DNA from 3 places in the Paenibacillus sp. NRS-1760 genome. Region 1 is predicted to be linked to each of the others. Evidence: predicted binding sites of a transcription regulator. Region 1 holds the regulator's gene; each other region holds the start of a gene.

Region 1 (3,245 bases):
CCGTTATTCCTATTTTCCAAGAAATTAAGGAGCACTGGGATAAGCTGTTTGAAATGTTTTATAGCTTTACTTCAACTTCATCGGATGGACCAACTGAGAATGGTCAGTCGGTATGCCGCCTTAAGAAAAACGAGCTTCCAGCAGGCTGGGAGGACGGTGTTACGGTTGAAGGAAATATCCACACTGAACTTAACCGAGTCATTCGAACCGTCGATAAAATGGTTACCGATATTAAAGACCGTGTTGACGATTCCGGTGTTCAAGCGATAATAACGGATTTAAATGGCGCGGTACGTGATTTGTCTCGACTTAAGGATGAGCTTAGAACGTTTATCACCTTAGAGCTTGCGGACTCTGTGTTTTGGATTGAAGCAAGCAGCGTATACCGCTACAGATCTGTGCAGCTATACGGTGTCCCAGTAGATGTAAGCGCTCAGCTGCAAAAATATTTTTTTGATGTCAAAGAAAGTATCGTATTAACCTCTGCAACGTTATCTGTGCAAAAATCTTTTCAATACGCGGAGGAGCAGCTTGGGTTAACTGGATACGAACAGCAGGGCAGGCTTAAAACCGTTCAATTGCCTTCTCCGTTTAATTACCGGGAGCAGGCATTAGTTGTCATTCCACGCAACTTCCCAGTACTCAAGGGAGCAGCTGTAGATGACACCTATTTGGATATGCTTGTAAAATCGCTTTCTGATGCTGCAAAGGAAACGAAGGGCAGAATGCTAGTGCTGTTTACGTCCTATCGCATGCTGAGGCAGGTCTACGAGCCGCTTAAAGAGCTTTTAAGCGTTGCAGGTATTCAAGTGCTCGGACAAGGAATAGACAGCGGGAATCGCACGAAGCTTACAAGACGTTTCCGTCAAACGCCAGAGTCCGTTTTACTTGGCACGAGCAGCTTCTGGGAAGGTGTAGATATACCCGGAGAAGCTCTGATTTGCCTTGCCATCGTTCGTTTGCCATTCCAACCGCCTAACCATCCCTTAGTGGAAGCAAAAGCCGAGATGCTGCAGCGGCAGAAACAAAATCCTTTTATGAAATTGTCGATTCCCCAAGCCGTTATTCGCTTTAAACAAGGCTTTGGCCGTCTAGTAAGGACTTCACAAGACAAAGGGATCGTAATCATATATGATACTAGGGTAATCGACACTTACTACGGTAAACACTTCTTATATTCACTGCCAGGACCAAAAATCGAAACGATGCATATGGATCAAATGGTCGTGCGAATGAGAGAATGGTTAACGGATGAAAATGCAGCATTGCCGCAGGAAAATCAAGCTGTGTCTAGCGAAGAGGAGGAAAAACGATGAAGCAAACGAAAATATCGGAGGCTGTCGTCAGAAGGCTTCCCGTTTATTTGCAAGTACTAAATGAAATGCTTAATCGTGAGATTCAGACCATTTCTTCGCAGGATTTAGGCACTAAGCTTGATTTAAATCCTGCTCAAATTCGTAAAGATCTCGCTTATTTCGGAGAGTTTGGACGGAAAGGCGTAGGCTACGATGTTGTATATTTAATTGAGAAGATACGTCAAATTTTGAAGGTTGATCAGACGATAAAGGTTGCGTTGGTTGGAGCGGGCAATCTAGGTCATGCCCTATGCAATTACAATAAATACTCCAAGGATAATATGCAGATTACCGCCGTGTTCGATGTACATCCGAGCAAAATCGGAACGAGCATTAATAATTTGATTGTCATGCCGATGAGTGAGCTTGCTGCAACGGTTGCAGAGCAAAATATTCGGATCGGCATCATTACCGTTCCAGCATTTGAAGCACAAAATGTAGCTAATCAATTTGTCGAAGCAGGCATAGAAGGAATATTGAATTTTGCCCCTGCTATTCTACGAGTACCGGATGAAATGCGAATACATAATGCTGATTTCACAAGGGAATTGCTTAGCTTAGCCTATTATTTAGCCAAAGAGGGAGAGACGCAGGATGAGTCAGATTTGGATTGAAAATGGTTTGTTTATAACGATGGATGACGAAAATCCATCATTTAGAGGACATATGGTTGTATCCGATGATCGGATTAGTTATATAGGTACGGCTGTTCCTGAACAGCTTTCTGATACGGTGCAAAAAATAGACGGCAGCAAGCTGGCTTTTATGCCAGGACTTATTAATACTCACGGACATGCGGCGATGAGCTTGCTTCGCGGATATTCCGATGATCAAAATTTGCAGGTTTGGCTGGAACAGAAAATGTGGCCAATGGAAGGCAAATATGTTGATCAAGATACACGTGCAGGAAGTGCTCTAGCGATCGTTGAAATGCTGAAATCAGGTACAACAGCCTTTGTTGATATGTATGATCGTATGGATCAAGTTGCTCAAATGGTTGAGCAAAGCGGGATCCGAGGAGTTTTGACCAGAGGTGTTATCGGACTATGTCCTCCCGATGTACAAGAAGCAAAGCTTGCTGAAGCAATTGCTTTCGCTCGTGATTGGAACGGGAAAGCCGATGGACGCATAACCACGATGATTTCTCCACACGCGCCTTATACATGTCCACCAGCGTATATAGAACGTTTTGTACAAGCAGCTCATGATTTTGATTTGCCTTTGCACACGCATATGTCGGAAACGATAGCGGAAGTTGAGCAAAACGTGCGTGATTATGGACTTCGTCCGGTTGAGCATTTGGATCGGTTAGGCTTTTTCTCACGTCCTGCACTTGTAGCGCATGCTGTACATCTGAATGATGCTGAGATCGAGCTGCTTGCTGCTAAAGGAATTGCGGTTTCACATAATCCTGTAAGTAATCTTAAGCTTGCTAGCGGCATTGCACGCGTTCCTGATTTGATTCGCGCAGGTGTTACGGTATCGCTTGGAACAGATAGTGTGGCAAGCAACAACAATCTTGATTTATTTGAGGAAATTCGATTTGCAGCTTTGCTTCACAAGGGTGTATCTGGAGATCCTACAGCTATCCCTGCTTTGGAAGCATTGAAGCTTGGTACAGTGAATGGGGCAAAATCCATTTGGCAAGAGAAGAGCCTTGGTAGTCTAAAAGTAGGCATGAAGGCAGATTTCATCGCTATTGATATTGAACAGCCGCATTTCTACCCTCAGACGGATATCGTATCACATTTGGTCTACTCAGGTTCAGGCCGCGATGTGCGGCATGTATGGATTGATGGAAGACAAGTATTGAAAAACGGCGAATGCACTTGGCTTGATGAGGAGAAAATTCGTTACGAGGCACAAGCGAGCTTTGATCGCTTGCTGCAA
Region 2 (3,245 bases), on a different contig from region 1:
GCGCGCCTGGATAACATAGAGAGGTAGGGTGGAACTGAATAAACTCGACATCCTGTATGTATGCCCCTGCTCGATAAGCCATCGCAATGCCGTCTCCTGTGGCAACCTCAGGATTTGTCGTGTAACGGTACAACTGGCCAGCCCCGCCTGAGCTTAAAATGACGGCTTTGCCTCTTACAAACAACCGCGCACCGCTCGGCTTCTGTACAATGACACCACAGCATTCGCCGTCCTGAGTAACCAAATCAATAACAAAATGGTCGTCCCAAACTTCGATCTTAGGATTGGCAATAGCCGTTTCGGACAATGCTCGTACGATCTCAAAACCTGTAGCATCTCCGTTAGCATGCAAAATACGCCGCTGGCTATGCGCTCCTTCCTTCGTAAGCGCAAACTCGCCATTCTCCAGATCGAATTGCGTTCCCATCTTTATTAAGCTGCGAACACCTTTGGGCCCCTCATGAACAAGTACATCAACCGCTTCATTAGAACATAAGCCTGCACCCGCTACGAGTGTATCTTGTCTATGGTAAGCCGGTGAATCCTCATCCGAAATAACCGCAGCGATACCGCCCTGCGCATAACGCGTATTGCTGTCGAGCAGCGATTTTTTCGTAATCATGAGGACAGAATTGTTTTCACTTGCTCGTATAGCGGTAAAAAGACCGGCAATGCCGGCCCCAATTACGATCACATCTTTTTCTATAACAGGCAGCTCACTTAACTGCACATCGACTAAATATCTAGGAATCATCATTGGCTCCTCCAAGCGTAGAAGCAGCGCATACTACTTCACGAGTAGCATGCGCTCCAAGGATAAACGGGCTTGATCTGCAACATGTGGCGGTACGTAGATTTGAGGCTGCATCGTTTCCAAGCATTTCACTAGCTTCTTCAAATTATTTACTTTCATGTTAGGGCACACCAAATATTTAGATGCAAAATGAAAAGTTTTACCTGGGCTGTCTAAACGAAGCTGATAGCCAGTGCCATCTTCTGTTCCCACGATAAATTCTTGGCAATCTGATTCTTTACAATATTTAATAATAGCGGTTGTACTGCCTACAAAGTCGCCTAGCTCAACGACTTCAGGACGACATTCCGGATGCACAACGAATTGCGCATTAGGATATTTCGCTTTCATTTCTTCTACGTCTTTAACCGTCAGCATATCGTGCGTATTGCAGTAACCTTCCCAGATAATCATTTTCTTATCGGTATTCCGCTGCACATAGTGGCCTAGGTTCTTATCTGGTACCCAGATGATCTCGTCGCCTTCAACCGAATTGACAACTTTAACCGCATTTGCCGATGTGCAGCAAATATCAGTCTCAGCTTTGATCTCAGCAGACGAGTTAATGTAAGTAACGACCTTTGCATTCGGGTGCTGCGCTTTCAGCTTACGCAAGCCATCAACACTTACCATGTCGGCCATCGGACAGCCCGCACGCTCGTCGGGAATGATAACGGTTTTATTAGGAGCCAAAATTTTTGCGCTCTCACCCATAAAGTGAACGCCGCAAAAAACAATAACTTCAGCATCCGTTTGTGCAGCCTTCTGCGCAAGCAGGAAGGAATCTCCACGGAAATCAGCTACCTCTTGAATTTCATCACGTTGATAATAATGAGCTAAAATGATAGCATTCCGTTCTTTCTTCAACTGTAACAACCGTTCACGCAGCTCTCGGTTTTGCTCCGCCTTGCGTTCCAGTGCCAGTGCTTCCACAGTAGATCCTCTCCTCTTATGAGGGATGGGCGATAACCCATTCCGTTATACGGCAAGCTGAACTTTGTGAATTGATGCACAAACTTAGAAAGTCGCTTACCTATAGTTTAAACCAAAAGGGATAAATTCATTTGATTAAGTTTTAATTTACACGCGGTAGATGCTACTGTCAATGCGTTAAAGGCCTTTTTAAGGCAGCAATTTAAAATAAATTATTTTGATCGCTGTATCTCACTCACATTCTTCGTAAATGAACCTTTTTTACTATATAATCGCGACCTCCGTCATCACTTATATTAGCAACGAAATAAAAAAAGTCTCTCTCCGCGATGGAGAGAGACCATTTTGAATTATCTTTTTGCTGGATCGTAAGGTTGACCAAGTGCTGATGGCGCATTTGAACGACCAACAGCTCCTGCCAAAACGATCAATGTCAAAACGTATGGCAGCATGTAGAAAAATTCAACTGGAATATGCTGCGAGAATTCAAAGCGCTGTGCAAAGCTTCTAAGCGCCTGAGCTAGACCGAAGAACATTGCTGCTCCTACAACGCCAAGCGGATTCCATTTGCCGAAAATCAGTGCTGCGAGCGCAATAAATCCTTGCCCAGAAATCGTATTATGCGCAAAGCTGCTAGTCGTCGTCAATGTAATTGTTGCACCACCAAGACCTGCAAGCGCGCCGCTAAGCAATACGCCGATATAACGGTATTTCGTTACGCTAATACCAACGGTATCCGCAGAGCTCGGATGTTCGCCCACCGCACGCAGACGCAAGCCAAACGGCGTATGGAACAAGACGAAATAACTGACTACTGCGATAGCTAGGACAATATACGTCGTCGGATACGCGGTGAAAATAGCTTTCCCGAGCAACGGAATATCAGATAAATAAGGTATTTTCACTTTGTGGAACACATTAGCCAAAAGCGGCGTTTGACCTGATCCATCATAAAGGCTTTTGGTTAGGTAAAGCGCTAAGCCAAGCGATAGAATGTTAATAACGACACCGACGACGGTTTGATCCGCACGGAACGTGATCGTTGATATCGCATGCAATAAAGCGAATAACGTACCATAAATAGCTGCAGCTATAAATCCAATCCACGGTGAAGCACTGCCTAACCCAGCTTGTATCGCATACTCCGTTGCAACTGCCGCGGCGAACGCTCCTGAAACCATCAAGCCCTCTAGTCCGATGTTCACAACACCTGAGCGCTCTGAGTACATACCGCCAAGCGCTGTAAAAATGAGTGCGGTGGAGAACACGAGCGTTGTATTAATAAGTTGTCCAATGATGTCTAGCACGTTCATCCTACACCGCCTCCTTCCGCTTGCTTGCACGTTTATTTAGAAAAGGCTTTAAGAACCACTTCACCAATCCATGCGAAGCAACGAAGAAAATAACGGCGCCGATTACGATACGCACGACCTCAGGAGGAACACCCGCACCAAAGCTCATGCCTGCTGAACCGTAGCTGAGTCCACCGAATAAAATTGCGCCAAGGAATACACCTATC
Region 3 (3,245 bases), on a different contig from region 1:
GTTTTTATGCTCCTTGCAATACGTGAGCAGCCCTTTGGCTGCCCAAGATAAGCGATCATCCTGGAATTCACCGATCATTTTACGGAACAATTTATGTGGGATTAGCTGCTCGTCAACTAAGGCTTGCATCGCTTTTATTGCAAGTTTTGTCGTCATACGGCCTTTTTTGGCAACCTCGTCTAAGGTGAGCGATGCGGAATCCGCCGTGCTTGAGCTGAGTACGATATAAATCATTTGCGAATAAATATCCAAGCTTTGGTTATAAAAGATTTCGGTGGAAACAGTGAAGTTTCTAACGTTTCCCGGTGCAATTTCTGTTGTCATGTTCTTTCTCTCCCTTCCGAATGGTCTATACCATAATAAAGGTTCGGATACGGGGTTTCAAATGGGGCTTCATTAGAAAAAGTTAATCGCAGCCGCTTAACCGCGAAGAAACATAATTTTCATCCGGGTAAGGTCATCTTTCTTCTTCTCTTTCCGGATTGTAGCGGTATTTTTCCAAATCAATTCGCCCGTTCTCGCTTGCTGAAACGCCTTCCTCTTTTAAATAAAAGATCTGCATGTAACGAGCTTCCTCCTCTTGAATCGATATCTCCCCTTTTGCATTAACAACTCTGTGCCAGGGAAGATTATAAATGCCGCTCATCGAATGCAGAACTCGGATAACCTGCCTTGCCCCCCTGCGATTGCCAGCCAGTTCTGCGACTTGACCATACGTCATTACGGTGCCTTCCGGAATCGCCTTAATGATGGATACAACTCTTTGCGTATAGGGCTGCATATTAGAACTCCTTTATGTATGTTTTTAATCATTGTTTTTTATTATCATAACTGAATTGCGCTTCATTTACGCTTATTGAACGATAAAGCGTTTAAAATCACGGTACATCATTCGATTTAATATCCATAAATTGGATGATTAATCAACGAACAGCAGCTATATGCCTGAATGACAGCAATATTCCAAATCTTTTTACCGAAAGCAATAAATTTCTTTTTAACTTTTGGTGAAAACGATGTAGAATAGAAACAAAGGGTTTAATCCGATTACGTCATACGCGCATTCACATCCTTCTGCCTCACGCAGAAATAAGACTGTTACGTCCGCATAAACATTTTTCGAATAACTATGTGAAAAGTGTAACAATCTTTCAGGATGCATCTTTATCTTTAGCGGCTGACACAATTGAGACTACAACTTACTTTCAAATTTACGTAAAGGAGGACATTCTATTATGTCACAACCATCTGCTGGACAAGAGGTTGCAGCTAGCCTCGTCGAAGAAAAACAAACGTTGGATGTACTTGATCAATTGATGAAGCCGGAGGTTCAAGAGTCTCTAACTGTACTCGTGGACAGCCTGCCAAAATTAGCTGAAATGGTTACTCTAATGACCAAAGCTTATGATTTTGCACAAAACATCGCTACAGACAAAGTGTTGATCAACGATTTCGCTCAAGGTATCGGTGAATTCGTTAAACCGGTTCAAGAGAAAGCAAAAGGTATCGCAACAGCAGCTATTGAAGCTGGCGAGCGCTCGCAAGAAGCGGCTAACTCTTCTGTTGGCCTATTCGCTATGTTGAAAATGCTTAAAGATCCGGAAGTTCAAAAAACGCTTCGTTTCGCGCAAGCTTTCCTAAGTGTTTTGTCTGAACGCAAAAACGATAAAGTATAATACACCGAATACGTATAGAACGAACGGAGGATGAACATGTCGAAGCAAATACTAATTCTTGGTGGCGGTTATGGCGGTCTTCTTACTGCTCTAACAGCACGCAAACATTTGACTGCAGCAGAAGCTAGCATCACAATCGTAAACCGTTTTCCAACTCACCAAATCATTACTGAGCTGCACAGACTTGCTGGGGACACAATTGCTGAGCAAGCAGTTGCTCTACCGCTTAGCAAGCTTCTAGGCGACAAACAAGTTAACATCATCGTTGACTCGGTTAAAGAAATTAAACCTAACGAGAAGCAAGTGGTTCTTGAAAGCGGACAAGTGCAAAAGTACGACACTCTTGTTGTAGCACTTGGAAGTGAAACAAACTACTTCGGCATTCCAGGATTGGAAGAGAACAGCCTTGTTCTTAAATCCGTTGCTGATGCTAACAAAATCCGCAAGCATGTTGAAGATCGTCTTGACGCTTACAAAAAATCAGGCAATAAAGCTGACGCAACAATCGTTGTTGGCGGCGGCGGCTTGACTGGCGTTGAGCTTGTTGGCGAATTCGCTGACAGACTTCCTGAGGTTTGCCGCAGCAAAGGCATCGACTTCAATGATATTTCGCTGTATTGCGTAGAAGCCGGCCCTGCCGTTCTGCCAATCTTCCCGAAAGTATTGATCGATCGCGCTGTAACAAGCCTTGAGAAACGTGGCGTTAACTTCATCACTAGCGTAGCGATTACAGAAGCGACAAAAAGCTCCGTATCGCTTAAAGACGGTCGTACGATTGAATCCAGCACAATCATTTGGACTGGCGGCGTTAAAGGTAATCCAGTTGTCGGCAGCAGCGGTCTTGCAGAAGACCGTGGTCGTTCACTTGTTACACCAACGCTTCAATCGACTTCACACGCTGATGTATTCCTTGCTGGCGACTGCGCAGTTGTATTCCCAGAAGGCAGCGAACGTCCTTACCCTCCAACAGCTCAGCTTGCTTGGCAAATGGGCGAAACGGTAGGCTACAACCTAGCGGTTCAAATCAAAGGCGGCGTTATGGATAAGTTTGTACCTGTATTCTCCGGAACACTGGGCAGCCTTGGCCGTAAAGATGGCGTGGGCACAATCGGCGGCAACGCGACTCAGCTTAAGGGCTTGCCTGCTTCCCTAATGAAGGAAGCAAGTAACGTTCGTTACTTGTCGCATATTCACGGTTTGTTCGCACTAGCTTACTAATATACACAAACAAAAAGAAGGAGGGCAGCGGCCCTCCTTCTTTTTGTTTTACCCTTCAGCTAACCTTACTTCTGCAATGCCTGCCATTCTTTAAATTGCTTCTGATATTCAGCGACAACCTTGTCTAATCCAGCAGCCTTTAAGCTTTGAAGAGCTGCCGGGAAGTATTTATCGTAGGATACCACGCCCATTTTAATTGGAATGATCTTCGATTTCACTTCGGATAGCACATTCGCATATTCAACAGCAATCGGCTCCGTATTGAGGCGGAAACCAAGAACAGGTGAGAATTCAACTGGATTCGAAGGCTCTGTCGTTTGCATTTTCAAATAATCTTCCGGCGTCTTCACA

Evidence for each region. The regulator Rex, encoded in region 1, represses fermentation and respiration genes when NADH is low (regulators of the CRP and FNR family bind a similar motif). The targets are predictions, from matches to a motif close to TTGTGAAATATTTCACAA.
Region 2: a site for Rex is predicted at 1,791-1,808, ahead of nadA (quinolinate synthase NadA). Genes of this name have one in related genera too.
Region 3: a site for Rex is predicted at 1,130-1,147, ahead of ACIFSR_RS08125 (DUF1641 domain-containing protein). Genes of this name have one in related genera too.

The regions. Positions count from the first base shown of each region.
Region 1 is NZ_JBITPK010000013.1:363,277-366,521, forward strand. It holds gene dinG (ATP-dependent DNA helicase DinG) at 1-1,316, shown strand, start outside; gene ACIFSR_RS17225 (redox-sensing transcriptional repressor Rex) at 1,313-1,969, shown strand; gene ACIFSR_RS17230 (amidohydrolase) at 1,950-3,245, shown strand, end outside.
Region 2 is NZ_JBITPK010000019.1:15,071-18,315, forward strand. It holds gene nadB (L-aspartate oxidase) at 1-754, opposite strand, end outside; gene nadA (quinolinate synthase NadA) at 788-1,726, opposite strand; gene ACIFSR_RS26455 (ABC transporter permease) at 2,077-3,039, opposite strand; gene ACIFSR_RS26460 (ABC transporter permease) at 3,041-3,245, opposite strand, start outside.
Region 3 is NZ_JBITPK010000008.1:223,079-226,323, reverse strand. It holds gene ACIFSR_RS08135 (hypothetical protein) at 1-324, opposite strand, end outside; gene ACIFSR_RS08130 (MGMT family protein) at 458-781, opposite strand; gene ACIFSR_RS08125 (DUF1641 domain-containing protein) at 1,236-1,676, shown strand; gene ACIFSR_RS08120 (NAD(P)/FAD-dependent oxidoreductase) at 1,713-2,894, shown strand; gene ACIFSR_RS08115 (DUF3502 domain-containing protein) at 2,960-3,245, opposite strand, start outside.